2 regions of the Pseudomonas sihuiensis genome follow, and region 1 is predicted to be linked to the other one. Evidence: predicted binding sites of a transcription regulator. Region 1 holds the regulator's gene; the other holds the start of a gene.

Evidence for each region. Region 1 encodes FliA, which starts transcription of late flagellar genes. Its sites were predicted from a motif close to CTAAAGTTTNNNNNNNNNNNGCCGNTAA; they were not measured.
Region 2: a site for FliA is predicted at 7,976-8,003, ahead of BLT86_RS26545 (methyl-accepting chemotaxis protein). Genes of this name have one in related genera too.

Annotation. Positions count from the first base shown of each region.
Region 1 is NZ_LT629797.1:1,899,482-1,914,723, forward strand. It holds gene BLT86_RS08940 (DUF2802 domain-containing protein) at 1-131, opposite strand, end outside; gene BLT86_RS08945 (chemotaxis protein CheW) at 135-614, opposite strand; gene BLT86_RS08950 (CheW domain-containing protein) at 711-1,514, opposite strand; gene BLT86_RS08955 (ParA family protein) at 1,601-2,389, opposite strand; gene motD (flagellar motor protein MotD) at 2,472-3,281, opposite strand; gene BLT86_RS08965 (flagellar motor protein) at 3,294-4,034, opposite strand; partial or broken gene BLT86_RS08970 (chemotaxis protein CheB) at 4,060-4,365, opposite strand; gene BLT86_RS08975 (ISL3 family transposase) at 4,358-5,560, opposite strand; partial or broken gene BLT86_RS08985 (protein-glutamate methylesterase/protein-glutamine glutaminase) at 5,661-6,506, opposite strand; gene BLT86_RS08990 (chemotaxis protein CheA) at 6,552-8,771, opposite strand; gene BLT86_RS08995 (protein phosphatase CheZ) at 8,784-9,572, opposite strand; gene BLT86_RS09000 (chemotaxis response regulator CheY) at 9,592-9,966, opposite strand; gene fliA (RNA polymerase sigma factor FliA) at 10,067-10,813, opposite strand; gene fleN (flagellar synthesis regulator FleN) at 10,810-11,640, opposite strand; gene flhF (flagellar biosynthesis protein FlhF) at 11,755-13,065, opposite strand; gene flhA (flagellar biosynthesis protein FlhA) at 13,077-15,224, opposite strand.
Region 2 is NZ_LT629797.1:1,020,961-1,036,524, reverse strand. It holds gene BLT86_RS04985 (AMP-binding protein) at 1-1,267, opposite strand, end outside; gene sixA (phosphohistidine phosphatase SixA) at 1,450-1,908, opposite strand; gene BLT86_RS04975 (DUF4389 domain-containing protein) at 1,905-2,252, opposite strand; gene BLT86_RS04970 (NAD(P)H-dependent glycerol-3-phosphate dehydrogenase) at 2,282-3,304, opposite strand; partial or broken gene BLT86_RS04965 (response regulator) at 3,759-4,256, shown strand; gene fabA (3-hydroxyacyl-[acyl-carrier-protein] dehydratase FabA) at 4,471-4,986, shown strand; gene fabB (beta-ketoacyl-ACP synthase I) at 4,998-6,218, shown strand; gene BLT86_RS26545 (methyl-accepting chemotaxis protein) at 6,312-7,937, opposite strand; gene BLT86_RS04945 (hypothetical protein) at 8,073-8,423, opposite strand; gene BLT86_RS04940 (dual specificity protein phosphatase family protein) at 8,428-9,108, opposite strand; gene BLT86_RS04935 (phosphatase PAP2 family protein) at 9,105-9,830, opposite strand; gene BLT86_RS04930 (LTA synthase family protein) at 9,840-11,798, opposite strand; gene BLT86_RS04925 (response regulator transcription factor) at 11,902-12,585, shown strand; gene BLT86_RS04920 (sensor histidine kinase) at 12,575-13,843, shown strand; gene BLT86_RS04915 (class I SAM-dependent methyltransferase) at 13,925-14,614, shown strand; gene BLT86_RS04910 (lipopolysaccharide kinase InaA family protein) at 14,616-15,320, shown strand; gene BLT86_RS04905 (diacylglycerol kinase) at 15,317-15,564, shown strand, end outside.

The sequences.
Region 1 (15,242 bases):
GCGTCACGCTTGGCCTGCTCAACCAGCAGGCGCTGCTGGTTGCGGTACAGGCCTTTGCAGACGATGCCCAATGCCACGCATAGCAGCGCCACGAAGGCCAGGGCCGCGGCAAGCATGGCGAACTCGGACATGGCTCAGATGCTCTCCAGCTCCGACCACTCTTCCTCGGACATCATCTTGTCCAGTTCGACCAGGATCAGCAGCTCGCCGTTCTTGTTGCACACGCCCTGGATGAACTTGGCCGACTCGTCGTTACCGACGTTCGGTGCAGTCTCGATCTCGGACTGACGCAGGTAGACCACTTCGGCCACGCTATCGACCAGGATGCCGACCACTTGCTTGTCCGCTTCGATGATGACGATACGGGTGTTGTCGGTGACCGGCGCCGAACCCAGGCCGAAACGCTGGCGGGTATCGATTACGGTAACCACGTTGCCACGCAGGTTGATGATGCCCAGCACATAGCTCGGAGCACCCGGTACCGGGGCGATCTCGGTGTAACGCAGGACTTCCTGCACCTGCATCACGTTAATGCCGTAGGTCTCGTTATCCAGGCGAAAGGTCACCCACTGCAGAATCGGATCTTCGGCACCCTGTGCAGAACTTTTCTTCATGTCCCTAGCCTCATCAAAAACCGCTCAGTGCGGCATGCGCGGGTCGACCCGCTTGTCATCAACTATAAGAGCCCGTTGGCACTGGCTCACCAATTCTCAATGCAGTTTGCCGCCATTCAGGCGTTTCGCCCCGCCGCTGGCGATCAGCTCGGCCAGTGCCGCGACGTCGAGCAGCGCGCACATGTGCTCGATCACCGTGCCGGCCAGCCAGGGCCGCTGGGTACGCTGGCTGCGCCACTTGACCTCGCTCGGGTCCAGGCGAATCGAACGGCTGACCTGATGCACGGCCAGCCCCCACTCGTAGCCCTGCACCGAAATCACGTACTGCAGGCCTTCGCGGAAGTCATCTCGGTAACGCTCCGGCATCACCCAGCGCGCAGTGTCCAGCACCTTCAGGTTACCGGCCTGGCTCGGCAGGATACCGAGGAACCAATCCGGCTGCCCGAACAGCGGTGTCAGCTCCTGACCTTCCAGTGGGTAAATCGACCCCAAGCAGATCAATGGCACGGCCAGGGTCAACCCGGCAACGTCGAACAGCAGGCATTCGAACGGCTCCTCGGCCCAGGCAGGGCGACCATCGACCAACAGCGCAGCCGGCTGTGGCGCCAGCTCGGCAGCGGGAGCAAGCGCCGGCGGCGCCTCGTCGATGAGCGGAGCCTGTATCGGCGCGAGTAATTCAACCGGTGCGACGTCCATCTGTACCAGCGGTTCAACCACGCTAGCGGGCACAACCGGCTCAACCAGCCGCGCATCGCGCACCTGCTCCTCGAGCACAGCGGCCTCGAACTCGTCGAGGCTGACGGACATCTCCAGTTCGGCAGCGGCCTCCTGTAGCAGCCCGTCAAGGTAGGACTGCAGGGCCAACTGGGAACGCGTGGCGGTGGCGAGGTTACGGCTCATGACTGGAACCCGGAATAAGATCTTGACAGCCTATCGGCCGCTGCATGCTCCGACTTGAGTGTCGCAGTTCAACACAGACGCTCATTTCAAGCCACCTGCGCCGCCGGGTGATGAGTCAGAAGATGCTTGAGCAGTGCCCGATAGGCGATCACGCCACGGCTGCCCGCATCGAACTGCGAAGGCGTCCGCCCTGCCCGACTGGCATCACGCAAGCGCGTATCGACCGGAATATAGGCCGGCCACAGGTGCTCGGGATAGGTATTGCGCAGCACCCGCAGCGTGCTCATGGACGCCTGGGTACGACGGTCGAACAGCGTCGGCACGATGGTGTAGGGCAAGGCCTGCTTGCGCGAACGGTTGATCATCGCCAGCGTGGTGATCATGCGCTCCAGGCCCTTCACCGCGAGGAACTCGGTCTGTACCGGAATCACCAGTTGCTGGCTGGCTGCCAGGGCATTGACCATCAGTACGCCGAGCAGTGGCGGGCTGTCGATGACAGCATGATCGAAATCCTGCCACAGCTGCGCCAGGCTCTTGGCGATTACCAGACCCAGGCCACTCTGCCCCGGTGACTGGCGCTCGAGCGTGGCCAGCGCGGTGCTCGACGGCAACAGGGAGATATTCTCGTGACTGGTGCTGTGCAGCAGCTGCTTGGGCAGGCCTTGCGGCACATTGCCCTGATGCAGGAACAGATCGAAGCAACTGTGCTCCAGCGCATCGGGGTCATGACCGAAATAACTGGTCATCGACCCATGCGGATCGAGATCGACCACGACCACACGCTTGCCGGCATCGGCCAACAGGCCTGCCAGGGCGATGGAGGTGGTGGTCTTGCCGACCCCACCCTTCTGATTGGCTACTGCCCAGACTTTCATTTTCTCTCATCCTCCCGGCAAGAGGCGCTCAGGCCGAGAATGGCTATCGCACGCACGCAGCAGGCGACTGGGATTTGACGGCTCACGACTGTGGAACCCCCGACGTAGGCGCTGGTGCAGGTTGCGTGCCAGCCTCTGACTGCTGGGTCGCGGCACTGCCAGCGCCACGTCGCGTGTCGAGGTTGCGCGAAATCACCAGCACGACCCGGCGATTACGCCCCCTGCCCTCGGCTGTGGCATTGTCCGCTACCGGCTGGAACTCGCCGTAACCGACAGCAGCCAGACGTGAAGGGTCGACACCATCCATGGCCAGCATACGCACGATGCTCGCCGCGCGCGCCGCAGACAACTCCCAGTTGGTCGGATACTGCGCTGTCTGAATTGGCACGTTGTCGGTGAAACCTTCCACCTTTATCGGGTTCTGATAAGGCGCCAGAATCTTGGCGAGCTTCTCGATGATGTCGAACGCCTGATTGTTTGGAATGGCATCACCACTGGGAAACAACAGACTGGAGCTGAGCTCGATCTCGATCCACATCTCGTTGCCGCGTATGGTCAGCTGATCACTCTTGATCAGCTCGCCAAACACCTCGCGCACGCTGGAGGCGATGCTTTGCAGGGCCGAATCCGAGCTGGGGTCGTCCATCGAGGTGTTATCAGGCTCACTGGTGCGCGGCCGTTCCTCACCGACCGGAATCGGCTTGATCGAGCGTTCAGGCTGATTGAACACGCCCGTCAGCGACTCCGAGAGGATCTTGTACTTGCCTTCGTTGATCGAGGAAATCGAGTACATCACCACAAAAAAGGCGAATAGCAAGGTGATGAAGTCGGCATAGGAGACCAGCCAACGCTCGTGATTCTCGTGCTCTTCATGATGCCGCCTGCGCGCCATGCCATACCTCCATCAGTCCATGAAGCCTTGCAGCTTCAGTTCGATAGAGCGCGGGTTCTCACCCTCGGCGATGGACAGGATGCCCTCCAGCAGCATCTCGCGGTAACGCGACTGGCGCAGAGCAATGGACTTGAGCTTGTTGCCCATCGGTAGCAGCAGCAGGTTGGCGAAGCCGACGCCGTAGATGGTGGCAACGAACGCCACGGCAATGCCGCTGCCGAGCATGCTCGGATCAGCCAGGTTGCCCATCACGTGAATCAGGCCCATCACTGCACCGATAATACCGATGGTTGGTGCATAACCACCCATGCTCTCGAACACCTTGGCGGCCTGGATATCGCGCGCCTCCTGGGTATAGAGATCGACCTCCAGAATGCTGCGAATGGATTCCGGCTCGGCGCCGTCGACCAGCAACTGCAGACCTTTGCGCGCATAGGGGTCAGGCTCGGCATCGGCCACTGCCTCCAGGCCGAGCAGGCCTTCCTTGCGTGCCACCATGCTCCAACCGGTCACACGATTGATACCGCCGACCAGATCGATACGCGGCGGGAAAAAGATCCAGCGCATGATGCTCATGGCACGCTTGAACACCTGCACCGGCGCCTGCAGAAAAGCCGCGCCCAGCGTGCCGCCGATGACGATCAGCGCCGCCGGACCGTTGAGCAAGGCACCAGCGTGCCCGCCTTCGAGATAATTGCCGCCCAGAATGGCAACGAACGCCAGGATGACGCCAATCAGGCTCAGTACATCCATGCGCATGTTTCCGACTTAGCGTTCGTCACTGGCAGGCCTCGGTCAGGTGCCGGCCGATGTCATCCAGGCCGTAGACCGCATCCGCCAGATTGGCTTTGACCACGGCCATGGGCATGCCATAGATCACGCAACTGGCCTCGTCCTGCGCCCACACCTGGCTACCGCCCTGTTTGAGCAGGCGCGCACCCTCACGGCCATCGGCGCCCATACCGGTGAGTACCACGGCCAGCACCTTGTCACCGTAAGACTTGGCGGCAGAGCCGAAAGTGATATCGACACAGGGTTTGTAGTTGAGGCGTTCGTCACCCGGCAGGATTTTTGGTTCATCGCGCTTTCCCGGGGAAGGCGGCCTTGATTTTCAGGAAGAAGTAGTCTGAGTCCCGGAAGCCATAGGCCATGCGCTTGATCACCTTGATACGGTTGTTCACACCCTCCAACAGGCTGGTATGCATAGGGAAATTGGCGCTGGCGAGGATGCCGCGAATATAGCGTCTAAGGTTTTTGGCGAAGCGCTGTAGCGGTGCCAAACCGCTGTCACGGGCCTGCCGTAGCCAGGCCCGCCAGCGTTGCCAGCCCTCCCATACGCTCGGGGCGTACCAAACTTCCTTCAGCGCGTCCTTGAGCACATAAACCGTGGCCAATGGCTGGTTGGCAGCAAGCAACTCCTGTAGCTGAACGGCTTGGCTGTCCTTGAGGTTTTCTGCATTGCGCAGTAGCAGCCAGCGGCTGCGCTTGACCACCTTGCGTGCCGGTTTGTCATCGCGCAACAGGTTGGCCTGGTCGACGCGGATGCGGTCAATCACCTCACGCCCGTAGCGCGCCACCACATGGAACAGGTCGTACACCACTTCGGCTTGAGGGCAATGCTGCTTTACCTCCAGATCGAAGGCGGTGTTCATGTCCATGGCAACCGCCTCGATTTGCTGGCAGCGCTCACCGAGCAATTCGAAGAACGGACGAATGGCCTCACGGCTATTGCCGTGACCGACCCACAGTACCCGCGTTCGCTCGGCGTCCATGATCACCGTGGCATAGCGATGGCCTTTGTGTAGAGCGAACTCATCCATCACCAGGCGACGTACAGTGCCTGGCTCGAAATCCCCCACCTCGGCCTCCAGGCGGCGTTTGTCGAGTGTCTTGAGGGTGTGCCAGTGCAATCCAGTGAGTTGGCTGACGTGGCTGATGGGCAATATCCGCAGCAAGCCCTCGAGCCAGACCCGTAAACGCTGAGTCAGGCGAGAGGACGGCTCAAGCCAGTCGATCCGCTCGGTCACTCGGCCACAGCGCAGGCAGTCAACGCGACGTACGGGCAGTTGGAGCAACACGCGCTGATCCAACAGATCACGATCACGCACTTGGCGCAGACGCCGCTCATGAATCAATGGACTGGGCTGCTGACAGCGTCCGCACCGGGGCAGTCGTGCGGCCTGGGGTTCCAGCTCAATCAGCAGGGTGTTTTCAGCAACGGAGCGAGAGGCGACGACTTCGTAGCCTGGCCAGAAAGCGGCAAGATCAATAGGATGCACGGCGACAGCAGAGTGTGGGTGTTGGTGTGTTTGGCGACTGCCAATTTACCCACTTCCCTGTCTGTCAACTCGCTCTTCCCCCAGAGTCCGCGAAGAACCGGATTTTTATCGCGCCACGCGCATCGACCATCATCTGCTTGCCACCAGGTGCCAGCAGCGCCAGGCCTGGGCGCAGGATATCGCCATCCTCAGCTTCCTTGACCTGAATGCGGCAGAGCTTGTCCAGGCGCTCGGCGAAAGCCTTAGTGAAGGCCGCCGGCATATGCTGGATCAGAACCAGCGGCGCCGGAAAATTGGCCGGAAGCTGGGTCAGCACGCGCTGCAGCGCCACCGGGCCACCGGTCGAGGTGCCGATGGCCACCAGCTTGTAGGCCTTGCGCTTGGGCGCTGATGACGTAGGGGCTGCGCCACCGGCCGCTGCCGCCGGACGCGCAGCAACAGGAGCCGGTGCAGCAGGTCGCGTCGAGACAGCAGGACGACTGGTCGGCGCCGCGCTCGGACTAGCCGCAGTCGGCGCCGGAGCCACCGCGGCCGCACTGAAACGGCGGTTGCTGCGCGCGATGCTGTGCACCTTCTCGCACAGCATCTGCTTGACCTTTTCGGGGTTGCGCGAGATGTCTTCGAAGTTCTTCGGCAGGAAATCCACAGCCCCCGCATCCAGCGCATCGAGCGTGACGCGGGCGCCTTCATGAGTCAGCGAGGAGAACATCAGCACCGGCGTCGGACAGCGCTGCATGATGTTTCGAACCGCAGTGATGCCATCCATCATCGGCATCTCGTAATCCATGGTGATCACGTCGGGCTTGAGCGCCAACGCCTGATCAATGGCTTCCCGCCCATTGGTGGCCGTGCCCACGACCTGAATACTGGGGTCAGCAGACAGAATTTCCGACACGCGCCGACGGAAGAAACCGGAGTCGTCTACCACCAAGACCTTGACTACCATACACACTCCTAGACGGCGTGGACCTCGGGTCCACGCCGCGAAACATCAGAACCGTCGAGCGTAGCGCTTGAGCATGCTCGGTACGTCGAGAATCAATGCAATGCGTCCGTCGCCCGTGATCGTGGCGCCGGACATCCCGGGCGTGCCTTGCAGCATCTTGCCCAGCGGCTTGATTACCACTTCTTCCTGGCCGACCAGTTGATCGACGACAAAGCCGATGCGTTGGCTGCCAACGGTGACGATCACCACATGGCCTTCACCCTGCCCCTCCTGGAATGCCTGCGGCACCAGCCAGCGCTTGAGGTAGAACAGCGGCAGCGCCTTGTCGCGCACGATCACCACTTCCTGGCCGTCGACCACGTTGGTACGCGACAGGTCGAGATGGAAGATCTCGTTGACGTTGACCAGCGGGAAGGCGAAGGCCTGATTCTCCAGCATCACCATCAGCGTCGGCATGATCGCCAGGGTCAGCGGCACCTTGATGACGATCTTCGAACCCTGGCCCTTCTGCGAGAACACGTTGACCGTGCCATTGAGCTGGGAGATCTTGGTTTTCACCACATCCATGCCGACACCACGGCCGGATACGTCGGAAATCTCGGTCTTGGTCGAGAAGCCCGGAGCGAAGATCAGGTTGTAGCATTCGAACTCGTTGAGGCGATCGGCCGCGTCCTTGTCCAGCAGGCCTTTCTCGACGGCCTTGGCACGTAGCACGTCAGCATCCATGCCTTTGCCGTCGTCGGTGATCGACAGCAGGATATGGTCGCCTTCCTGCTCGGCGGACAGCACCACGCGGCCTGCGCGAGCCTTGCCGGCCTTCTCGCGTTCTTCCGGGGTTTCAACGCCGTGGTCGACAGCGTTGCGCACCAAGTGCACCAGCGGGTCAGCCAAGGCCTCGACCAGGTTCTTGTCGAGGTCGGTTTCCTCGCCCACCAACTCGAGGTTGATTTCCTTCTTCAGGTTGCGCGCCAGATCGCGCACCAGGCGCGGAAAGCGGCCGAAGACCTTCTTGATCGGCTGCATGCGGGTTTTCATCACCGAGGTCTGCAGATCCGCAGTCACCACGTCGAGGTTCGACACTGCCTTGGACATCGCCTCGTCGCCGCTGTTGAGCCCCAGGCGTACCAGACGGTTACGCACCAGCACCAGTTCGCCGACCATGTTCATGATCTCGTCGAGGCGCGCGGTGTCGACCCGTACGGTGGTTTCCGCTTCGCTCGCGGCCGGCGCCTTGTCAGCAGCCGGCGCGGGCGCGGCAGAAGCACGAGCAGCAGCAGGCTCAGGTTTGGCTGCTGCGGGCTTGGCAGGCGCGGCGGCCTTGGGCACTGCTGCAGGTTTGGCCGCGGCGGCAGGCGCTGGCGCCGGCTCAGCGGGCGGCACGAATTTGCCCTTGCCGTGCAATTGATCGAGCAGCGCCTCGAACTCGTCATCGGTGATCTCATCACCCGCCGGAGCGGGCGCTGCAGCAACGGCTGCAACCGGAGCAGCAGCTTCGGCGGTGGCCGAGAACTGGCCTTTGCCATGCAGTTGATCGAGCAGCGCTTCGAACTCGTCATCGGTGATCTCATCACCTGCCGCTGCGCCAGCAGGCGCAGAAGCAACTACCGCAGCGGCAGGCGTTTCGACCGTACCGGCGAACTGCCCTTTGCCGTGCAACTGATCGAGCAGCGACTCGAACTCGTCATCGGTGATCTCATCGCTGGCACTGGTCTGTGCACTCGGGGCGGCAGCCGGCGCGTCACCCAGGGCATCGAGCAGTTGCTCGAATTCGCTGTCGGTGATGTCGCCCGCGGCAGCGGACGGCGTAGCTGGCTGAGACACCGGCACGGGTTCCGGCTCGGCCTGCTGCACCGGCGCAGGAGCCGCTTCGGCGCCGCCCGGTTCGGCCAGGCGTGCCAATGCCGCCAGAAGTTCAGGCGACGCGGGCGTCGGCTCGCGGCGCTCACGCACCTCGCCGAACATGCCATTGATAGCATCAAGAGCCTCGAGCACCACATCCATCAACTCCGACTCGACGCGACGCTCACCCTTGCGCAGGATGTCGAAGACGTTTTCGGCGATATGGCAGCACTCCACCAACTCGTTGAGTTGGAGGAAACCCGCTCCACCCTTGACGGTATGAAAACCGCGGAAGATGGCATTGAGCAGGTTCATGTCGTCCGGTCGGCTTTCCAGCTCGACTAACTGTTCGGACAACTGTTCGAGAATCTCGCCGGCCTCTACCAGGAAATCCTGGAGGATCTCTTCATCGGCGCCGAAGCTCATATTGTGTGCTCCTTAGAACCCTAGGCTGGACAGCAGGTCGTCGACATCGTCTTGGTTGGAGGCAACGTCATCACGCTTATCGGCATGAATCTGCGGACCTTCACCCTGCGATGGCTCTTTTGATTTTCCCTGTTCGGTACGCAGCGCTGCGTAGTCGTGCTGAATACCGGCAAAACGGTCGACCTGACTGGCCATGAGCATCAGCTTGAGCAGGTTGCTTTCCACTTCGATCACCAGTTGGGTGACACGCTTGATCACCTGGCCGGTAAGGTCCTGATAGTCCTGAGCCAACAGAATGCCGTTGAGGTGGTCGGAGAGCTTGGCGCCATCTCGTTCACTGCGGGCGAGGAACAGCTCGACACGCTTGGCCAGTTCACGAAAGCCGTCTACTCCAATTTCACGACGCATGAAACGGCCCCACTCGACGCTCAGGCTCTGTGCCTCATTGCTCAGGTCGTTGACCAGCGGCGCACTCTGCTCCACCAGATCCATGGTCCGGTTGGCGGCCTTCTCGGTCATGGTCACGACGTAGTTCAGGCGCTCGGTAGCGTCGGCGATCTGCGACAGCTCCTGGGTATGCGGCATACGCGGATCGAGCTGAAAATTGACAATGGCGTTGTGCAGTTCACGGGTCAGTTTGCCGACCTCGTGATACAGCCCGCGATCGCGGACCTTGTTCAGCTCGTTGATCAGTTGCACCGCGGCGCCGAAATTACCTTGCTCAAGGCTATCGACCAGATCGCGGGCATTGTTTTTCAGGGTCGACTCAAGGTCACCCAGCGTGGAGTCATCATGTTCCATAGCACCCTCGCGGCTGACATCAGCCGTTGACCCGCTCGAAGATCTTCTCGATCTTTTCCTTCAACACCTGAGCGGTGAAGGGTTTGACCACGTAGCCATTCACACCGGCCTGGGCCGCCTCGATGATCTGATCGCGCTTGGCTTCAGCGGTCACCATCAGCACCGGCAGGTGCTTGAGGCGCTCGTCGGCACGTACGGCGCGCAGCAGGTCGATGCCGGTCATGCCGGGCATGTTCCAGTCGGTCACCAGAAAGTCGAAGCTACCGCTTTGCAGCATCGGCAGCGCCGAGGTGCCGTCATCGGCTTCCGCGGTGTTGGTGAAACCCAAGTCCCGCAAGAGGTTCTTGATGATCCGTCGCATCGTCGAGAAATCGTCAACGATGAGGATTTTCATGTTCTTGTCCAAGTCGACCTCCGTACAGTCCCAAACGTATTGCGCTTGCAACTACGTCCTTTAATCGTGAAACCGTTTTGCGCCTGCGAGTACGCCGCGTTCAGCCAGCACGCCATTCACTCAGCCGCGAGCGCAAACGCGCCGCGCACTGGCTGTGCAACTGGCTCACGCGTGACTCACTAACCCCCAGCACTTCACCGATTTCCTTCAAGTTCAGTTCTTCATCGTAATACAGCGCCAGCACCAGACGTTCGCGCTCCGGCAAACCGGCGATGGCATCGGCCAAGGCCGCCTGGAAGCGTTCGTCTTCGAGGTCCCGCGAAGGTTCGAGGTGAGTGTGTCCGGCGTCTTCGTGCAACCCGCCATGCTCACCGTCCTGCAACAGGTCGTCGAAACTGAACAGGCGGCTGCCCAAAGTGTCGCCAAGAATGCCGTAGTAATCCTCCAGACTCAATTGGAGTTCGGCCGCAACCTCGTGATCTTTAGCGTCCCGCCCGGTTCTTGCCTCAACGACACGAATGGCATCGCTGACCATACGGCTGTTGCGGTGCACCGAACGCGGCGCCCAATCACCCTTGCGCACCTCGTCGAGCATGGAGCCGCGAATACGGATACCGGCGAAGGTCTCGAAACTGGCACCCTTGCTGGAGTCGTATTTGCGTGAGGCTTCGAGCAGGCCGATCATGCCGGCCTGGATAAGATCATCGACCTGCACGCTGGCCGGCAGACGAGCCAGCAGGTGGTAGGCGATGCGCTTGACCAGCGGCGCATAGCGCTCGATCAGCTGGTGCTGGGAGTCCTGCGCCTGAGCCTTGTTGTACATACGAAGTCCAGAGGCTGCTGTCATACGGCCGAGTCTGCGGTCGGTTGTTGCACCAGACGCTCGACGAAAAACTCCAGATGACCACGGGGATTGGCCGGTAACGGCCAGGTATCTACCTTCTGAGCTATCGCCTTGAACGCCAGGGCGCACTTGGATCGAGGGAAGGCTTCATAGACAGCACGCTGCTTTTGCACGGCCTTGCGCACACACTCATCGTAGGGCACGGCACCGACATACTGCAGGGCGACATCGAGGAAGCGATCCGTCACCTTGGTCAGCTTAGCAAAGAGATTTCGTCCTTCCTGCGGGCTGTGGGCCATATTGGCCAGTACGCGGAAGCGGCTGATGCCGTGATCGCGATTGAGCAGTTTGATCAGCGCGTAGGCATCGGTAATCGAGGTGGGCTCATCGCAGACCACCACAAGGATCTCCTGCGCCGCACGCACGAAGCTGACCACCGCATCACCGATACCGGCAGCGGTGTCGATCACCAGCACGTCAAGATTTTCGCTGATGTCACTGAACGCCTGGATCAACCCGGCGTGCTGCATCGGCGTGAGGCTGACCATGCTCTGCGTACCGGATGCTGCCGGCACGATGCGCACGCCGCCCGGCCCCTGCAGCAGGACGTCACGCAGATCGCATTCACCCGCGATGACATCGGCCAGGGTGCGCTTGGGCGTCAGGCCCAACAGAACGTCGACGTTGGCCAAGCCAAGGTCGGCGTCCATCAGCATGACCCGACGGCCAAGATCGGCCAGGGCCATGGACAGATTGACCGACACATTGGTCTTGCCGACGCCACCCTTGCCGCCAGTCACCGCAATCACCTGTACGGGATGCATACCCATGTTCTTTCTACACCTTGTCTAACTTCGACTTGGCCCTACAGGTCGTTGGAAAGCACCTGTTGAGGCCGTTCACTCCCGCACCACGTGGCGAGAGGGTGCAACATTCTCGCTGCTTCAACCGGCTCGCTTGGCCGGATTGTGATAGAGGCCGGCGAACATCTGCGCCATGGCGTCCTCACTCGGCTCCTCGGCAGCCTGCAGCCCAACGGCACGGCTGACCAGCTGATGGCTACGCGGCACGTGCAGATCGTCCGGTATCCGCGGCCCGTCCGTCACATAGGCTACCGGCAGTTGCTGGCCTATAGCCAGACCTAAAACCTCACCCAGACTCGCAGCTTCGTCCAGTTTCGTCAGTATGCAGCCTGAAAGGCCACAACGCTTGTAACTATGGTAGGCCGCCTTGAGCACTTGGCTCTGACTTGTTGCGGCCAGTACCAGATAATTCTTCGCCTTGATGCGTGCCGAGGCCAGACTCTCCAACTGCAGACGCAGCGCCGGATCGTTGCCTGGCAGGCCAGCGGTATCGACCAACACCACGCGTTTCTTGGCCAGCGGCGCCAGAGCCTGCAGCAGAGACTGACCGGGGTCGATCTGAGTCACCGACACACCGAGGATGCGCCCCAGGGTCTTGAGCTGTTCCTGCGCGCCAATACGGAAGCTGTCCATGCTCACCAGAGCGACCTGTTGCGAGCCGTACTTAAGCACATAACGCGCAGCCAGCTTGGCCAGGGTGGTGGTCTTGCCCATGCCGGCCGGACCGACCAGCGCGATCACACCACCCTCTTCCAGCGGTTCGACCTTGGGCGTAGTGATCGCGTGAGCCAGATGCGCCAGCAACATACGCCAGGCCTGACGCGGCTCGGCCACACCGGCTACCTTGCTCAGCAGCGCCTGCGATAGCTCGGCAGACAGCCCCATACGCTGCAGGCGGCGCCACAGATTGGCCTGCTGCGGGCGACGGTTCTGCAGTTGCCCCCAGGCGATGGAACCCAGTTGTACTTCGATCAGCTCACGCAAGCCGTGCAGCTCGAAGCGCATGGCTTCCAGTGCGCGCGGGTCGACCGTAGGCGTAGCAGGTACAGGGGCCTCGACCGGGCGCTGCGGCTTGACCAGGGTCGCGGGTAGCTCGGGTGCCAGCAGCGATTCATTGGCGAACAATTGACGGTCCTTGCCGGCATCCTGCTCGGCACGCGTGGTCAGCTCCGCCTGGGCGCTGGCGATGCGCGCCTGGGTCTTGCGCAGCTCGGCTTCCAGCGCCGGGTTCGGGCGCACCGGCGCCGGCGCCTGATAATCCAGCGCAGCGGTTAGCTCGACACCACCGGCAACTCGGCGATTGCCGATGATCGAGGCATCGGCGCCCAATTCATCACGCACCAGTTTCATGGCGGTCCGCATATCGGCGGCGAAGAAGCGTTTGACCTGCATGACCCTTTACCTCAGTTCTGGCCAACCGTAGCGACTATGGTGACCTGCTTGTTGTCCGGAATTTCCTGGTAGGCCAACACGTGCATGCTGGGTACCGCCAGCCGCGCGAAGCGCGACAACATCGCCCGGACCGGTCCGGCCACCAGTAGAATCACCGGCTTGCCGAGCATTTCCTGGCGCTGCGCCGCTTCCACCAGGGAACGCTGCAGCTTCTCGGCCATGCCCGGTTCGAGGAGGATGCCATCCTCACCGCCCTGACCGGCCTTCTGCAGACTGTTGAGCAAGATCTGTTCCAACCTTGGCTCGAGGGTTATCACAGGCAGCTCCGGCTCTAGTCCCACGATGCCTTGCACGACGGCACGGGCCAGCGACACGCGCACCGCGGCGACCATCGCGGCGGGATCTTGACTCTTCGGCGCGACGTTGGCGATGGCCTCGGCGATGGTGCGGATGTCGCGCACCGGCACCTGCTCCTGGAGCAGCGCCTGCAGCACCTTGAGCAGGGTCGACAGCGATACCAGACCCGGCACCAACTCCTCGGCCAGCTTCGGCGAACTCTTGGCCAGCAATTGCATCAGCTGCTGCACTTCCTCGTGCCCCAGCAGCTCGTGGGCATGCTTGTGCAGGATCTGATTGAGGTGAGTGGCGACCACGGTACTGGCATCGACCACGGTATAGCCCAGCGACTGCGCCTGATCGCGCTGAGTGGGGTCGATCCACACGGCCTCCAGACCGAACGCCGGATCCTTGGCGGCGATGCCATTGAGCGGGCCGAACACCTGGCCGGGGTTGATCGCCAGTTCGCGATCCGGATACACCTCGGCCTCGGCCACGCTGACGCCCATGAGCGTCAAGCGGTAGGCGTTGGGCGCCAGATCGAGGTTGTCGCGAATATGCACCGAGGGCATGAGAAAGCCCATTTCCTGAGACAGCTTCTTGCGCACACCCTTGATTCGCGCCAGCAGCTGGCCACCCTGGTTGCGATCGACCAGCGGAATCAGCCGGTAACCAACCTCCAGGCCGACCATGTCCACCGGGGTGACGTCGTCCCAGCCCAGTTCCTTGACCTCCTGCGCCTTCTGCGCCGGCAGCAGCTCCTGTTGGCGCTGTACCTCCTTGACCTCCTCTTCCTTGGTCTTGCGCTGCTTGTTGGCGATCCAGTAGGCGGCGCCAGCGGCCACCAGGCCCAGGCTGATAAAAGAGAAATGCGGCATGCCGGGCACCAGACCCATGGCAATCATGATCGCCGCCGCCACCGCCAACGCCCGCGGCGAAGCGAACATCTGCCGGTTGACCTGGGCGCCCATGTCCTCGGAGCTGGAAACACGGGTCACCATCACTGCGGCGGCGGTGGACAGCAGCAGGGAGGGAATCTGCGCCACCAGGCCGTCGCCGATGGTCAGCAGGGTGTAGACCTTGCCCGCCTCGGCGAACGGCAGGCCGTGCTGCAGCACGCCGATGGCGATACCGCCGATGAGGTTGATGAACAGAATCAGCAGGCCGGCGATGGCGTCGCCGCGGACGAACTTGCTGGCACCGTCCATCGAGCCGTAGAAATCTGCCTCCTGCGCCACTTCACTGCGGCGTTTCTTGGCTTCGTTCTGATCGATCAGGCCAGCATTGAGGTCGGCGTCGATAGCCATCTGCTTGCCAGGCATGGCATCGAGGGTGAAGCGCGCGCTCACTTCGGAAATCCGTCCGGCACCCTTGGTGACCACCACGAAGTTGATGATCATGAGGATGGCGAACACCACGATACCGACCACGTAGTTACCGCCGATCACCACCTCACCGAAGGCCTGGATCACCTGCCCCGCCGCGCCGTGGCCCTCGTGGCCGTTGAGCAGCACCACGCGGGTCGAAGCCACGTTCAGCGCCAGACGCAACAACGTGGCCGCCAGCAGGATGGTAGGGAACACGGCGAAATCCAGCGGTCGCAACGCATAGATGCTGACCAGCAGCACGACGATGGACAGCGCGATGCTGAAGGTGAACAGAGTGTCGAGCAGAAACGGCGGGATCGGCAGCATGACCATGCCGAGCATGACCAGCAGCAGCAGGGGGATACCCAGGTTGCCGTGGCGCAAACCTGCAAGGTTGCTGCGTACGTCACCGATTAGCTGTGCGCGATCTACTGCCACGTCCCTACCCCAAACCATTCAATCTTTTGACGCGAA
Region 2 (15,564 bases), 880 kb from region 1:
TGATGCGTCCGGTGAGGCGCAGGTTGCCTTCGGCGTCCTGCTCGCCCTTGTCGCCGGTGCGCAGGAAGCCATCGTCAGTCAGCGTCTCGGCGGTCTTGATCGGGTCCTTGTAGTAACCCTGCATGGTCGCGCCGCTGCGCACCAGGACTTCGCCATCCTCGCCGATGCGTACCTCGACGCCCGGGTTGTTCTGGCCGATCCAGCCCTGCTTGAACTTGCCCGGCAGACACACGTGGGAATAACCACAGTTCTCGGTCATGCCATAGACCTCCTGGATCTCCATGCCCAGGCGGCGATACCAGTTGAGCAGCGCCTCAGGCACCGGCGCGGCACCGGACAGCGCATAGCGAATGGCGTCCAAACCGAGGCCGGCGAGTACCTTGCGACCGATGAAGCGGCCGATGATCGGCAGTCGCAGCAGGCGGTCGAGCTTCTGCGCCGGCATCTTGCTGTACACACCCATCTGGAACTTGGTCCAGATGCGCGGCACGCCGAACATCACGGTCGGCCGCGCGCGCTTGAGATCTTCCAGAAAGGTATCCAGGCTCTCGGCAAAGAAGATCGTCTGCCCCGCATAGATGGACGCCAGCTCGACGAACATGCGCTCGGCCACGTGGCACAGCGGCAGGTAGGAGATCAGTCGATCATCCTCGCCCACGCCAAACAGCTTGATGGCGTTGCTGGCGGCGAAACCGAAATTGGAGAAATTGTGCATCACACCCTTGGGCGTGCCGGTGGTGCCTGAGGTGTAGATGATGGTGGCCAACTGGTTGGCTGCTGGCTTGGGGTCGTCCTGGATCGGCGCGCTGCGCTGCAGATCATCCCAGCTGTAGTCGAAGCTGCCCTGCGGATGCAGCGGCAGGCTGACGGTCGGCAAGCCCTGCGGCAGGCCCGGTGCCATCGAGGCCCAGTCATCGAGCTTGCCGACCAAGGCCAGGGCTGCTTCGGAATGCTCCAGCACCTGCCCCATGGAGTCGGCGGTGAGGTTGGGATACAGCGGTACCGAAACGTGGCCCGCCATCCAGATCGCCAGATCGGCGACGATCCAGTGCGCGCAGTTCTTGGAGATGATGGCGATGCGGCTGCCCTGTGGCAGTTCGCGACTACGCAACCAGCTGGCTGCGCGGCGCGCCTGCTCGCCCACGTCGGCCCAGCTCAGTTCCAGCAGCTGGCCGCCCCCTAGAGGTTGCACCATGTAGCGTTTGTTCGGGTGCCTTGCTTCACGTTCGTAAAACAGCTCGAGCGGCAAACGGATTGCATCAGCCACAGGGCTTCCTCCTTTGTTGTTTTTGTAGGAATCGACCAAGCACTTGCTTGGTTGAATATTCCACGCAGACAAAAGAGGCGCAAGTTAAGAAATGTTTCTCACCTGGAACATTTGCCCCCAAGGGGCGATAAGTCAGGCATGAGGCACCTGCGACGCCACAAGTGGCGCCACAGGGCGAAAGGTCAGCGGGGGTGGATAAGCGCCAGCAGCTCCATCAGCCCGGCGGCCGGGATATCGCCTTCCAGCTCAGCCAGACTGGCGGTGCGCATGGGCAGCGGCTCCTGGCGATGACCGTGCACCAGCAGCCCGCCCAGCGCGCCGATCAGCGGTTGATGGCTGACCAGCAGCACCTCGGCACGCTCACGCTCATCGAGATACTTCAAGGCATCACGCGGATCACTGTCCGGCGTCAGCCAGGTCACGGTGTTTATCTTGCCGGTGAACCCCAGCTCGCTGCGTACCAGCTCGGCCGTCTGCTGGGCACGCACGTAAGGGCTGGCGACGATGGCGGTCAGGGGCCGACCGGCGAGCTGAGCGGCGGCCTGCTGCACTTCCTTGCGACCATGGGCGGTCAGCTCGCGGGCAGCATCAGGGGCTGCCTGCGGCTCGGCCTCACCATGGCGCAGCAGCCATAACCTCACAGCTTGGGCTCCTCGTCGCGCACGGGGTGCGGCGCCGGCGGGATACTGTGCGCGGTCTCGCCTTCCGGCGCCCGCGGCGTCGGCCAGTCGGCGAACGGCCAGGGTTTTTCATCGGTATTGAAGGTGCCGAAACGACCGATCTGCGCCAGATACTGGCTGAGACTGTCGCCAAAGCTCAGCAGGCTGGCGTTCGGCGCGCCGTAGAACAGGCGGTAACCCAGTTGCAGCAGCACCACGGCGCCGAGCAGCAGCTCGGCCAGTTGCCAGACGATGAGGAAAATCACCATCCACAGAATGCGCAAGAGAATCGACTCGCGCTCCAACTCCTGTTTTTCATCACTCATGATTCACACTCCTTGATTGGCTGCCGGGTTCAGAAACCAGCAGTGGGGATGAAATCGACGTCGGTCTTGGGCTCACCGAGCATCAGCAATTCGATGACCTGGGCCAGCGTACGCCCCTCGAAGAGGATGGCATGCAGGCCAGCGACCAGCGGCATGTAGACGTCCAGTTCTTCGGCACGGGCCTTGAGTACCTTGAGCGTATTGACCCCTTCGGCGACTTCGCCAAGGCGCTGCACCGCGTCTTCCAGGCTGAGGCCTTCACCCAGGGCGAAGCCGACCTGATAGTTGCGACTTTTCGGTGACGAACAAGTGACGATCAGGTCGCCGACACCAGCGAGGCCGAGGAAAGTCATCGGGTTGGCGCCGAGCTTGACCGCAAAACGGGTCATTTCCGCCAGAGCGCGGGTGATCAGCATGCTTTTGGTGTTCTCACCCATGCCCAGCGCCGCCGCCATGCCGGACATGATGGCGTAGACGTTCTTCAACGCGCCGCCAAGCTCGACACCGAAACGATCGGCGCTGGCGTAGACGCGGAAGGTTCTGCCATGCAGGGCCTGCTGCACGCGCAGGCACAGTTCTTCATCTTCACTGGCGATCACCGTGGCGGTCAGGGCGTGATCGGCCACTTCCTTGGCCAGATTCGGCCCGGACAGCACGCCGATACGCGCGGCGGGGGCGATCTCTTCGAGAATCTGGCTCATCAGCTTGAAGGTCTTGGCTTCGATGCCCTTGGTGGTGCTGATCAGCATCTTGCCCGCCAACTGCGCCGCCACCGGTTGCAGGGCATCGCGCAGGGCGCTGGAAGGCAATGCGACCAGCACCAACTCGGCCTGCTGCAGCACGCCGCTCAGGTCACTGGTCGGCTCGATACCGCCATGCAGCTTGACGCCCTTCAGATAGCGCGGGTTCTCGCCGCTCTGACGCATCTGCTCGGCCTGCTCGGGGTCACGCATCCACTGCAGGACGCGCTGGCCGTTCTCCGCCAGCAGGTTGGCCAGGGCGGTACCGAAACTACCGCCACCGAGTACGGCAATGGGTTGAAGCTGTGTCATAGGTCTTCCGAATGAGGCCATGCGTGATGGCGGTCTGCGGGCATTATACGGAGCCGAGAGTACCTGGTCAGGGCAAAAGTTCAGCAATCCCCCTGCGCGGGCAGGCGCAAACGAGAATTGGCGCAGGGTGCACACGCCTGAAACTGGCAAAGCGCGACGGCTCGCTTACCATGAGCAACCAGCGTTAATTGCCAAGGACGACTCGTGCCCACAGGCTGCCCCTCGCCCCCTTCCGGTGCCGCCGAGCAGCCAGCGGCAAATCCCCGGCCAATGCCTGGCGGTAAAGCTCATGCTCAGCGCCGCGGCTGGAACATCCACACCCGCACCCAGCTGATCAGTGTCGGCCCGGCATTATTGATTGCTGACGCTGCTGCTAACCGGCTTTCTCACCTTTACTCGGCCGCAGGATCTGCGCCAGGAGCAGGGACTCGCCGGCCAATTGATCGCCAATCAACTGGCGCCGGCCACCGAATATGGTGTGATCAACGGCAAGCTCGATACCCTGGAAATCCCCCTGCCATTTCGCCCCTGCAGCACGCAGGCGCCCGACCGTGACGGTCAACCGCTGACCGGCGGCAACGGTCAGGCCGTGCTGCTGGTCGAGGACAACCCGGTCAAGCAGACCGTGACCGAAGCCATGCTGCGCAGCCTGGGCTACCCGGTCAGCCTGGCCGGCGACGGCCAGCAGGCCGTACAGAACTGCAGCCGACACGATTACGCCGCTATCCTGATGGACTGCAGGCTGCCCCTGATGGACGGTTACGAGGCGACGCGGCAGATCCGCCAGCTCCAGCAATGCCAGCAGGTACCGATCATCGCCCTGACCGCCAATGCCCTGCAGGGCGACCGCGAAGCCTGCCTGGAAGCGGGAATGAACGATTACCTGGCAAAACCATTCAAACGTGCAGATTTGCAACGCATTCTGCTGCGCTGGCTGCCAGCCCGACCATAGGCGAGTGGCGGCCGTGACAAGATGGCGTTACAAGGGGAAACTGCGGCAACTGTGACAACATGGAAGCAGCAGAGTACAACTGTACTCACTGCGCTGTGACTTTCACCACAACGCAACAGTCTATGACTAGGCTGCCGGCAGACGCCTATCCAGACGTCGCCGGCCAGGACGATTCGCCCAGCCTTAGAAGCGTGGGGACAATTGAGGAGCTCGCATGACAAGACAAAACGCCTACACCCGGGAAGATCTGCTCGCCTGCAGCCGCGGCGAACTGTTCGGCCCGGGGAACGCGCAACTGCCCGCCCCAAACATGCTGATGATCGATCGCATCGCTCACATCAGCGAAACCGGCGGCAAGTACGGCAAGGGCGAAATCGTCGCTGAGCTCGATATCAATCCGGACCTGTGGTTCTTCGGCTGCCACTTCGAGGGCGACCCGGTCATGCCGGGCTGCCTCGGTCTCGACGCCATGTGGCAGCTGGTCGGCTTCTACCTCGGCTGGCAAGGCAACCCGGGCCGCGGCCGTGCCCTGGGTAGCGGCGAAGTGAAATTCTTCGGTCAGGTACTGCCGACCGCCAAGAAGGTCACCTACAACATTCACATCAAGCGCACCATCAGCCGCTCGCTGATCCTCGGCATCGCCGATGGCACCGTAGCCGTCGACGGTCGCGAAATTTATAGCGCCGAAGGCCTGCGCGTCGGCCTGTTCACCTCCACCGACAGTTTCTGAAGGACTTGCACATGCGTCGTGTAGTGATCACCGGTCTGGGCATCGTTTCCTGCCTGGGCAATGACAAAGAAGCCGTTGCCGGCAGCCTTCGCGCGGGCAAATCAGGCATCCGTTTCAACCCCTCCTACGCCGAAATGGGCCTGCGTAGTCATGTCTCCGGTTCGGTCAACCTGAATCTGGAAGAGCTGATCGACCGCAAACTGTTCCGCTTCATGGGCGACGCTGCGGCTTACGCCTATCTGTCGATGGAACAGGCGATCAAGGACTCCGGCCTCAGCGAAGAGCAGGTTTCCAATCCGCGCACTGGCCTGATCGCCGGTTCCGGTGGCGCTTCCACCGTCAACCAGATGGAAGCCATCGATACCCTGCGCGAAAAAGGCGTCAAGCGCATCGGCCCATACCGCGTAACCCGCACCATGGGCAGCACCGTATCAGCGTGCCTGGCGACTCCGTTCAAGATCAAGGGCGTCAACTTCTCCATCTCCTCGGCCTGCGCCACCAGCGCACACTGCATCGGCCAGGCCATGGAGCAGATCCAGCTGGGCAAGCAGGACGTGGTCTTTGCCGGCGGCGGTGAAGAAGAACATTGGAGCCAGAGCTGCCTGTTCGACGCCATGGGTGCCCTCTCCACCCAGTACAACGAGACCCCGGAAAAAGCCTCGCGCGCCTACGACGCCAAGCGTGACGGTTTCGTCATCGCCGGCGGTGGCGGCATGGTCGTGGTCGAGGAGCTGGAGCACGCTCTGGCCCGCGGCGCCAAGATCTACGCGGAAATCGTCGGTTACGGCGCCACCAGCGATGGCTACGACATGGTCGCTCCGAGCGGCGAAGGCGCGATCCGCTGCATGCAGCAGGCGCTGGCCACCGTCGACACCCCGATCGACTACCTGAACACCCACGGCACCTCCACCCCGGTCGGCGACGTCGCCGAAATCCGCGGTGTACGTGAAGTGTTCGGTGACAAGGCTCCGGCCATCAGCTCGACCAAGAGCCTGTCCGGCCACAGCCTCGGTGCAGCCGGCGTGCAGGAAGCGATCTACTGCATGCTGATGATGGAAGGCAACTTCATCGCCGCCTCGGCCAACATCGACGAACTCGATCCGGAAGTCGCCGACATGCCGATCCAGCTCAGCACCGTCGAGAACGCCAAGCTCGATACCGTGATGAGCAACAGCTTCGGCTTCGGTGGCACCAATGCCACCCTGGTGCTCAAGCGCTGGGCCGGCAAGTAACTGCTGCCGCGGTAAAGAAAACGGCGCCTTCGGGCGCCGTTTTCGTTCGTGCTGCTTTCCCCTGCCGCTGGCAGGAGGGAAAATGGCCGTGCCTCAGACCTTGAAACGCGCTACCAGGTTGTTCAGGTCGATCGCCAGGCGCGACAGCTCCTGGCTAGCCGCACTGGTCTGGTTGGCACCCGCCGAACTCTGCAGCGACAGATCGCGAATATTGACCAGATTGCGATCCACTTCCCTCGCCACCTGAGCCTGCTCTTCCGACGCACTGGCAATCACCAGGTTACGCTCGTTGATCGAGGAGATCGCCTGTGTGATCAACTCCAGCGCCGCGCCCGCAGCCTGGGCCACCTCAAGGGTGGAGCGGGCGCGATTGTTGCTGCTCTGCATCGACCCGACCGCCTGATCGGTGCCGCTTTGAATGGCACCGATCATCTGCTCGATCTCCTGCGTGGATTGCTGAGTGCGATGCGCCAGCGCACGCACCTCGTCAGCCACTACAGCGAAGCCTCGTCCCGCATCACCGGCCCGCGCCGCCTCGATGGCAGCGTTGAGCGCCAACAGGTTGGTCTGCTCGGCAATGGAGCGGATCACGTCAAGCACCTTGCTGATCTCACGGACCCGCTCGGCCAACTTCTCAACCTCACCCGCGGTGCCATTTACGTCATCAGCCAGCTGACTGATCGAGCTCACGGTCTGGCGCACCTGCTCGCGCCCCTGCTGTGCGGTCACGGTAGAGGCGCGCGACGCTTCCGAGGTACTCACCGCATTACGCGCGACCTCTTCGACCGCGGCAGTCATCTCGTTGACTGCCGTAGCAGCCTGTTCGATCTCGGCGTTCTGCTGATGCAGGGCGCGAGTCGAATCTTCGGTCACCGCATGCAATTCTTCGGATGCCGATGCCAGTTGATTGGACGAGTCGGCGATGCTCTGAATGGTGTTACGCAGGCTCTGCTGCATGCTTTTCAGGGCGTTTAGCAGCCGTGCCGGCTCGTCACGGCCCTCGACGTGGATGCTCTGGGTCAGATCACCCGACGCCACTACCTCGGCAAGACGTACCGCCTCGGTCAGCGGCGCGACGATGCTACGGGTCAGCAGCAGTGCCAGGCCCACGGTAGCCAGCGCCGCCAGTGCCATCATCACCACTACCCAAGTACGCGCCGAATCGAACACCTGCCCAGCCTTGCGAGCTGCCTCCATAGCGCCCTTGCGGTTCAGCTCGGAAAGATCAGTTAGAGCACGCGCCATATCATCGGCATGTTGATTAAGCGTGCCACGGGTCACGGCAATGGCATCGTCGAAGTTACCTTGGCGAATGAAGGCAACGATCTTGCCCTGCTCCTGCAAGTAGGCCGCTTCGGCTCGGCGAAAAGCCTCGTAAAGGCTACGCTCCTCACTACCGGAGATACGCTTTTGATACGAAGAGTCAGCCGCACTCAACTCAGTACGCAGTTCATCGGCAAGGCGCAGGTTCCTCTGAAGCTCATCAGGCTCACGACTGAGCATCAGCCGCAGCGTCACGGCACGCAGACGCAGGATGTCCTGGCTGACCTCCCCCAGCGCCATCATACTTGGCAGCCAATGCTGATCGACTGCCTCGGACTGCTTGCGCATCTCGCTCATCTGCAACAGCGAAAATGAACCGAGCAGCAACACCAGCAAAGCCACCAGGCCGAAGCCCAAGGCAGCCCGTGGTGCGATAGAAAGATTACGCAGCGACATTTTTGCCACTCCCATTGCGCGCAGAAATCGAGACATCCTTCGCCGCACTTGGCAAAAGACCTTCAGAGATTGCGCTAATCCCTTCTTTCTTATCGACGCGATTCAGTCGTTCTTGATAAGGAAATAAAGAAATTTCTAACGACGCAGAGCCTTGGCCATCGCCTGGTCGACGTGGTGTCGCCATTCGTCATCACGCCACTGCTCCTCCCGACGCGCCTGCCAGTCATCGATGCGCTGCACGTCTTCGCATTGGCGGAAGCCATCCTCCCAGCCGCGGGCATACAGCGGCTCGGCCATGTAACGTGGCACGTCCTTGTCGAACTGACCGAGCGGGCCAACAGCCGAACGCCCACTGCTGCAACCGTCCTCGAAGCCGTCGACGAAGGTCGGCGGATAGTTCTCTGCCAGCATCTGCTCGCGCAGGCTCTGACACCCCAGCAAGACCAGCAACGACAGGCCACAGATCAGCAAACGCGCGACCTTCATGACTTCATACCCCCTCGATTACGCCGAGCAGCCGATCCTTTAGCGCGCACAGTGCCCATGCACTGGTGCTACAGGCGCCTGTGGCCAATGCTGAACGCAACGCCGGAATGTCGGCGTCGCGCAGGTAACGCTCGGCGTCGCCCATACGCTCTTCGCCGCCAAAACCGCCACCGCGCATTTCTGCCAATGCCTGTTCCTTGCTCCAGTTCTGGTAGATCACCCGGTACATGGCGGCAATGAGCCCCGTACGATTCTGCCCGTGCTTGCAGTGAATCAGAACGCGGCCACGGCTTTGCGCCTGGCGAATGCTGCGTAGCACTTCGATGACGTCGGCATCATCGATACGGTCGGTACGCAGCGGCAGATGCACCTGAACAACCCTGGGATCCTTCAGCCACTGCTCATCGCCGCGCTGATAGAAGTTGATCACCGTGGCGATGCCCAGGGCCTGCAGCTGTGGCAAGTCCCCGGCACTCGGCAAGGCGCTGCGATAGAGATCAGGCGTCATGCGATAGAGGTTGATGCGGCTGTCCAGCGGTTGCGCCCAGTTGACCGGACGCGCGCTCTGCCCGGGTACCGGCGCAGTGGTGGCAGCCCAGGCCATGCTCAACGGCAGCGCCAACAACGCGCCCAAAAACACCAGCGAGGCCAGCGCCAGCCGCAGGCCCTGTAGAAATCTGTTCATCGGCAGGTTTCTCCCCATTCAAGCGAGTTGCGCGATGGCTGTTCGACAGGTTGGCGATAGAGCAGCCAGCGGTAGGTCAGCACGCAGATTGTCCAATCGATCAGCAGCGTCCACAGGTTGTGCGAGAGAAAGTGCGCCCCTTGCAGCATGCGCCCCAGAGAAAACAGCGAGCCGAGCCCAAGTGCCACCACCAGCGCAATACGTGCCATCCGCGGTCTGCGGTCACGCAGGACGAAGAACAGTGCCAGCAGCGAGAACCCCGCCGAGGCATGGCCGCCCGGCCAGCAGCGGCCGGGATTGGCGGTCGGTGCGCGCTCGGCCAGCAGCGGCGTGAATTGCTCCTGGCCACCAAACTCGCTCAGGCTCCAGGGGCAGTGCATGCCGGTGAGCGTTTTCAACGGGGTGACCAGCGAAGTCGACAGCCCCAGCGCCAGCACCAGATAGCCAAGCTGTCGGCGCCATTGGCGTAGTCGCGTGGGCAGCAGGCTGAGCGCGAAGCCTGCGATAGCCAGCACACCGAGCAGGATCAGCGCCTGCTTGGCGCGGTCATGCAGGATGTCCTCGAGCCAGAAGCTGCTACGCCCGATGAAACCTTGTCCGGGTTCGTAGAACAGCCGCGCCAGGGCGAAATCCACCGGGCTGGGGTCGAACGCCAGCAGCAGCGCCATGAGCAGTACCGGTATGCCGAGCGCCAGACGAAAGTCGAAATAACGGGATGACATTTCCACTCCTTAGCGCTCACTGAGTTGCTGGCTGGATTGGCTATCTGGATGCCAGGCCATCAGATGTTTACTGAAGGCATGGCTGGCGCCCTGGTAGTAAGCGATGTCGCGACGCAGCAGCGGATCGTCGCCATCGCTGCGCGACTCATGGCTCAGCCCCAGGGCATCGTCATGGCGGCGCATGCCCCGGCGCGGGCTGAGAATCGCCAAATCCTTGCCGTCGAACAGCCCCAGGTGCTGGTAGTTGCCCAGCAGCGCACGGCCTGCTGGATGATCCGCGCGCAGCAGGTTGCGGCCGAAGAAGGTGGAGACGTAATCCAGGTTGAGCAGGCCGAGCAGCGTCGGCGCCACGTCGATCTGGCTGGCCACGTCGCGGTACTCGCCCGGCTCGATGTAGCTGGGGGCATAGATGAATAAGGGGATGTGGTAGTTGGCCACCGGCAGGTCCTCACGCCCGGCACTGCCGGCGGTATGGTCGGCGACGAAGACGAATAGCGTCTGATCGAACCAGGGCTTGCTGCGCGCCTCGGCGAGGAACTGGCCGATGGCGTAATCGGTGTACTTCACCGCCCCTTCGCGCCCGTCGCCGGAGGCAATGTCGATGCGCCCGTCCGGGTAGGTGTAGGGACGGTGGTTGGAGGTAGTCATCAGTTGCAGGAGGAACGGCTTGCCGGCGGCGTGATCGGCATCGGCCACCTTGATCGCCTGGCGATAGAGGTCCTCGTCGGCCATGCCCCAGGCATTCTGAAAGCTCATCTCGGCCTCGTCGACGCTGCTCTGGTCGACGACGCGATAACCATTGCCGCCGAAGAAGGCGTTCATGTTGTCGAAATAGCCGCGGCCGCCGTAGACGAAGACGCTGTCGTAGCCCTGAGCGCTCAGTTGCTGGCCCAGGCTGGCGTAACCGGACTCACGGCCGATGCGCTTGACGATGGAGCGCCCCGGGGTCGGCGGTACCGACAGGGTCAGCGCCTCCAGACCGCGGTCGGTGCGCGTACCCGTGGCATAGAAATTGGTGAACACCAGGCTGTGCTTGCGCAGCTCGTCCAGGTTCGGGGTCAACCCACGGGTATCGCCAAAACTGCCCAGATACTTGGCACTCAAGCTCTCGATGGTGACCAGCACCACGTTGAGCTTGCGCGCCTGGCCGGGGTTGTCGATCACCCGGCGAATGTCCTGCGGGTCACTGCCGATGAAGCGCGCATTGGGCTCGGCCACTTCGGCGCGCAACTGCTCGGCCACCGCAGCATCGGGCAAGGTGGCGTAGAACTGCTGATAGTCCAGCTCGTTGTTACGAAACGCAGCGAAGAACTGGTACGGGCCATTGCTCGCCAGCTCACGCTGGTAGGTATTGCCACCCAGGCTACGCGGCGCGTCCTGCCCCACCAGGCCGCTGCACAGCCAGACCAACAATGCCAGCATCACCAGTGCATAGACCGCACGCAGCCGTGGCAAACGTGGCGCCTGCAACGCCGCGCGCAGCGGCCGGCGCAGCGCTACGGTCAAGCCGATGGCCAAGACTGCCAACAGCGCCAGCAGCGGATAGATCGGGTAGGACTCGAGAATGTTGTCGACGACCTCTTTGGAGTACACGAGGTAGTCCACGGCAATGAAATTGAAGCGCACGCCGAACTCGTCCCAGAACAGCCATTCGGCCACCGCGGTGAAGAACATCGCGAACAGGCTGAAGGCCGCCAGGGCGATCAACAGACGCTGGTGCCAACGGCGCTGCCACAACCAGGCAGGACACAGCAGCAGGTAAAGCGCCAGCGGCGCGGCGGCGTAGACCAGGAAGCTCAGGTCATAGATCAGACCGACGCCATACAGGCCAAGCAGGTTCGCCAGGGTGACACCGGCATCGCCCAGATGCGCAATCAGCAGCACGCTACGAGTGAGGAAGAAAACCGCCAGCCAAGCCAGCAGAATGATCGACAGATAACGAAGTTGCGCGTAATGAAGCATTGGCATCGTATGATCCTTGTAGGATGAACGAGCCGCAGTCTGCGAGGCGAGCTGTGAGCCTCTCGTCAAAGCCGTGTGAAAAAATCGTCAAACCCAGGAATAACCCGCGATGCGCATTCTGGTCATCGAAGACAACCGAGACATCCTCGCCAACGTGCTCGACTATTTGCAGCTCAAGGGCTTTTCTGTCGACTGCGCGCAGGACGGCCTGAGCGGCCTGCACCTGGCCAGCAGCGGCCACTACGACCTGATCGTGCTGGACATCATGCTGCCGGGCATCGACGGTTATCAGGTGTGCAAGCGCCTGCGCGAGGATGGTCGCAGCGAAGTCCCCATCCTCATGCTCACCGCGCGCGATGCGCTGGATGATCGCCTGCAGGGGCTCAATGCCGGCGCCGATGACTATCTGATCAAGCCTTTCGCCCTGTCCGAGCTGGTGGCGCGCATCGAAGCGATCCTGCGCCGTAGCCGCGGCAGCCGCAAACGCCAGCTGCAGGTCGCCGATCTCAGCTACGACCTCGATACCCTGCAGGTCAGTCGCGCCGGCCAACTGCTCAAGCTCAACCCGTTGGGCCTCAAGCTGCTGGCCATCCTCATGCAACGCAGCCCAGCGGTGGTACGCCGTGAAGCGCTGGAAGAAGCCCTGTGGGGCGACGATTGCCCGGACAGTGACAGCCTGCGCAGCCATGTCCATCAACTACGCCAGGTACTCGACAAGCCCTTTCCCACACCACTGCTGCACACCATCCACGGCGTCGGCTATCGCCTGGCGGAGAACCCCGATGCCGTCTAAGCAGCCCTTCCAGCGCCGGATTCTGATCGCCTTCGTGCTGATGACGGTGATGGTCAGCGGCCTGTTCTCGTTGAGCATCGTCGGTGTGGTGCATTTCATCGAGGAGCATCTGGTTTCCCAGGAGATGAGTCGCGAGCTGGGTGAAACACTGAACGAGGACATCCGCCAGGGGCGCCCACCGCGCCTGGACTCCAGCACCCGCTTCTTCTCGTCGAATAATCCCGACTATGCCATCCCGCCCGAATATGACGGCCTGCGGGAAGGGTTCAACGAGGTCGTCAGCGGCAACGAGGCGTTTTACGTCTACGTACAGAAGATCAACGGCGAGACCTACATGCTGGTGCAGGAGCAACAGGAATTCGAAGCCCGCGAGAATGCGCTGTTCAATGTGGTGCTGGCGGGCTTTCTGCTGACGGTGATCGCCGCCTGGGGCCTGGGCTTGATGATGGCGCGCAAGGTCATGGCGCCGATCAGCCGGCTGGCGCAGCAGGTGCGTCATCGCGACCAGCTGCATCCGCTGGCGCCACCATTGGCACCGGATTACCCCGACGACGAAATCGGCCAGTTGGCCGCTGCCTTCGACAGCACGCTGGGCCAGGCGCGTCAGTCCCTGGAGCGCGAGCGTCTGTTCACCAGCGATGTCAGCCACGAACTGCGTACACCGCTGATGGTCATCGCCACTTCCTGCGAGCTGCTTGCCGAGGCGCCCCTGGGCTCGCGCGAGAAGGAACAGGTGGCGCGCATCGCCCGCGCCAGTGAGGAAATGCGCGAACTGGTGCAGACATTCCTGCAGCTGGCGCGCGACAAGGGCAACGAAGCGGCCTTCGGCGGCGACCGCACGCTCGCCGGTATCGCTCATGAGCAGGCCAGCCGCTGGAGCGTCTTGATGAAGGAGAAGGGGCTGGACTTCCAATTGACCGAGGAAGGCCAGGACGACGGCCGTTACAACGCCACCTTTCTCGGCACGGTGATGGCCAACCTGTTGCGCAACGCCCTGCACTACACCGAGAACGGCAGTGTGCGCCTGATCCTCGAAGCGGGCGCGTTTCGTATCGAGGACAGCGGCGCCGGCATTCCTGCCGAGCAGCACGAGCGCATCTTCCAGCCGTTCGTGCGCGGCTCGCAGGCCCGTGGCGAGGGGCTTGGACTGGGGCTGTCGCTGGTCAAACGTATTTGCGCCAAACAGGGCTGGAGCGTCAGTTTGCAGAGCGAGCCAGGTCATACCCGCTTCCGGGTCACCCTGAACAATGGCGCTTGACGAAATTTTCACACCCCTTTGACGCGGCCTTGATGCCCTGCTCTTTAGGCTGACGAACGTATCCATCAAAGGACGTTCGTCATGCCCAAGCCTAGCCCCATCGAACTGGACTTTTCCCGCAAGTACGATTTCGAGCATTCGCAGCAATACCTGCACAAGCATCAGGATGGCCTGGCCCGACGCCTGTCGCACTGGCGCGACGTACAGGTGGCGCGCCGTGCATTGCAGATGGCCGATAAGCCGAATCTGGTACTCGACCTGCCCTGCGGCGCCGGGCGCTTTTGGCCGATGCTCTGCGAGCAGCCGAACCGGGTGATCTTCGCCGCCGACAACTCGGCCGACATGATCGCCACCGCGCGTGCCGCACAGGCCCCCGAGGTGGTGGCGCGAGTCAACAGCTTCCGCACCTCGGCCTTCGCGATCGACCTGGGTGACAACGCGGTGGACTGCATCTTCTGCATCCGCTTGCTGCATCACATCGAGTCGGCCGAGCACCGTCTGGCCATCCTTCGCGAGTTCCACCGCGTCAGCCGCGACACGGTGATCGTCTCGCTGTGGGTCGATGGCAACTACAAGGCCTGGAAACGCCGGCGCCTGGAGGCCCGGCGCGCCGCTCAGGGCCGTGCGGCGCAGAACCAGAACCGCTTCGTCGTCCCTCGCAAGACCGTTGAGGATGAGTTCCACCAGGCCGGCTTCGCCATACTCGGCCACCTGGACTTCCTGCCCGGCTATGCCATGTGGCGCACCTACGTACTGCGCAAGGAGGCCTGAAATGGGCGTTCTCAGCGAACAAGCACTGGCCGCCCTGCCCTCTACCGAGTTCGATCGCTGGTGGCACAGCCCTGGTCAATGGGTCGAGCCGGCCAACCAGCGGCGCGGCGGCGAAAGTGGCGTGCGCCTGCTGCAGCACTGGGACGGCAGCAGGCCGCTGCTCTACTGCAAACGCCAGAACGGGCACATCTACCGCTCGCTACGCCATCCTTTGGGCAGGCCTACCATTCTCCGTGAGCTACAGGCCTATCGCGCCTTCGCCCGCCTCGGTATTCGCACACCGAACATCGTTTACTGCTCAGCGCGCAAACAGGCCGGGCAATGGCAGGCACTGCTGGTCACCGAGGCTTTACCGGGTTTCGTCAGCCTGGAGCAGTGGTACAGCGAGCCCCATGTGGCGCAGCTCAATGAGGTCATGCTGCGACGCCTGGCGGTAACACTCGCACGCCTGCACCTGGGCGGCTGGCAACACGGCTGCTGCTATGCCAAGCACCTGTTCGTCAAAGCCCGTAGCGATGGTGACGTGGATATCGCCCTGCTGGATCTGGAAAAAAGCCGGCGACGTTGGCGCGTCGCCAGCGCCTCGCGGCGCGACCTGGGCCAGCTGGACCGGCATCGTGGCGCCATGCCCGACGCCGACATGAGTTACCTGCACCAGGCCTACCAGCAGGCCCTGAACGATCCCTGGGGTGGGCTGCAACCATGAACGACAGTTCCGATCTGGACGCCCTGTCCTTCAAGGGGAGCCGCGGCCTGGCGCGCATCCTCAATGCCACCGGCTATTCGCTGGCCGGGCTGCGTGCGGCCTATCAGGGTGAAGCCGCGTTCCGTCAACTGGTCTGGCTGAATCTGCTCCTGCTGCCGCTGGCCTGCCTGGTCGATGTCGGCCGCGCCGAGCGCGCGTTGCTGATGCTGGTGCCGCTATTGGCGCTGGTGGTGGAACTGCTCAA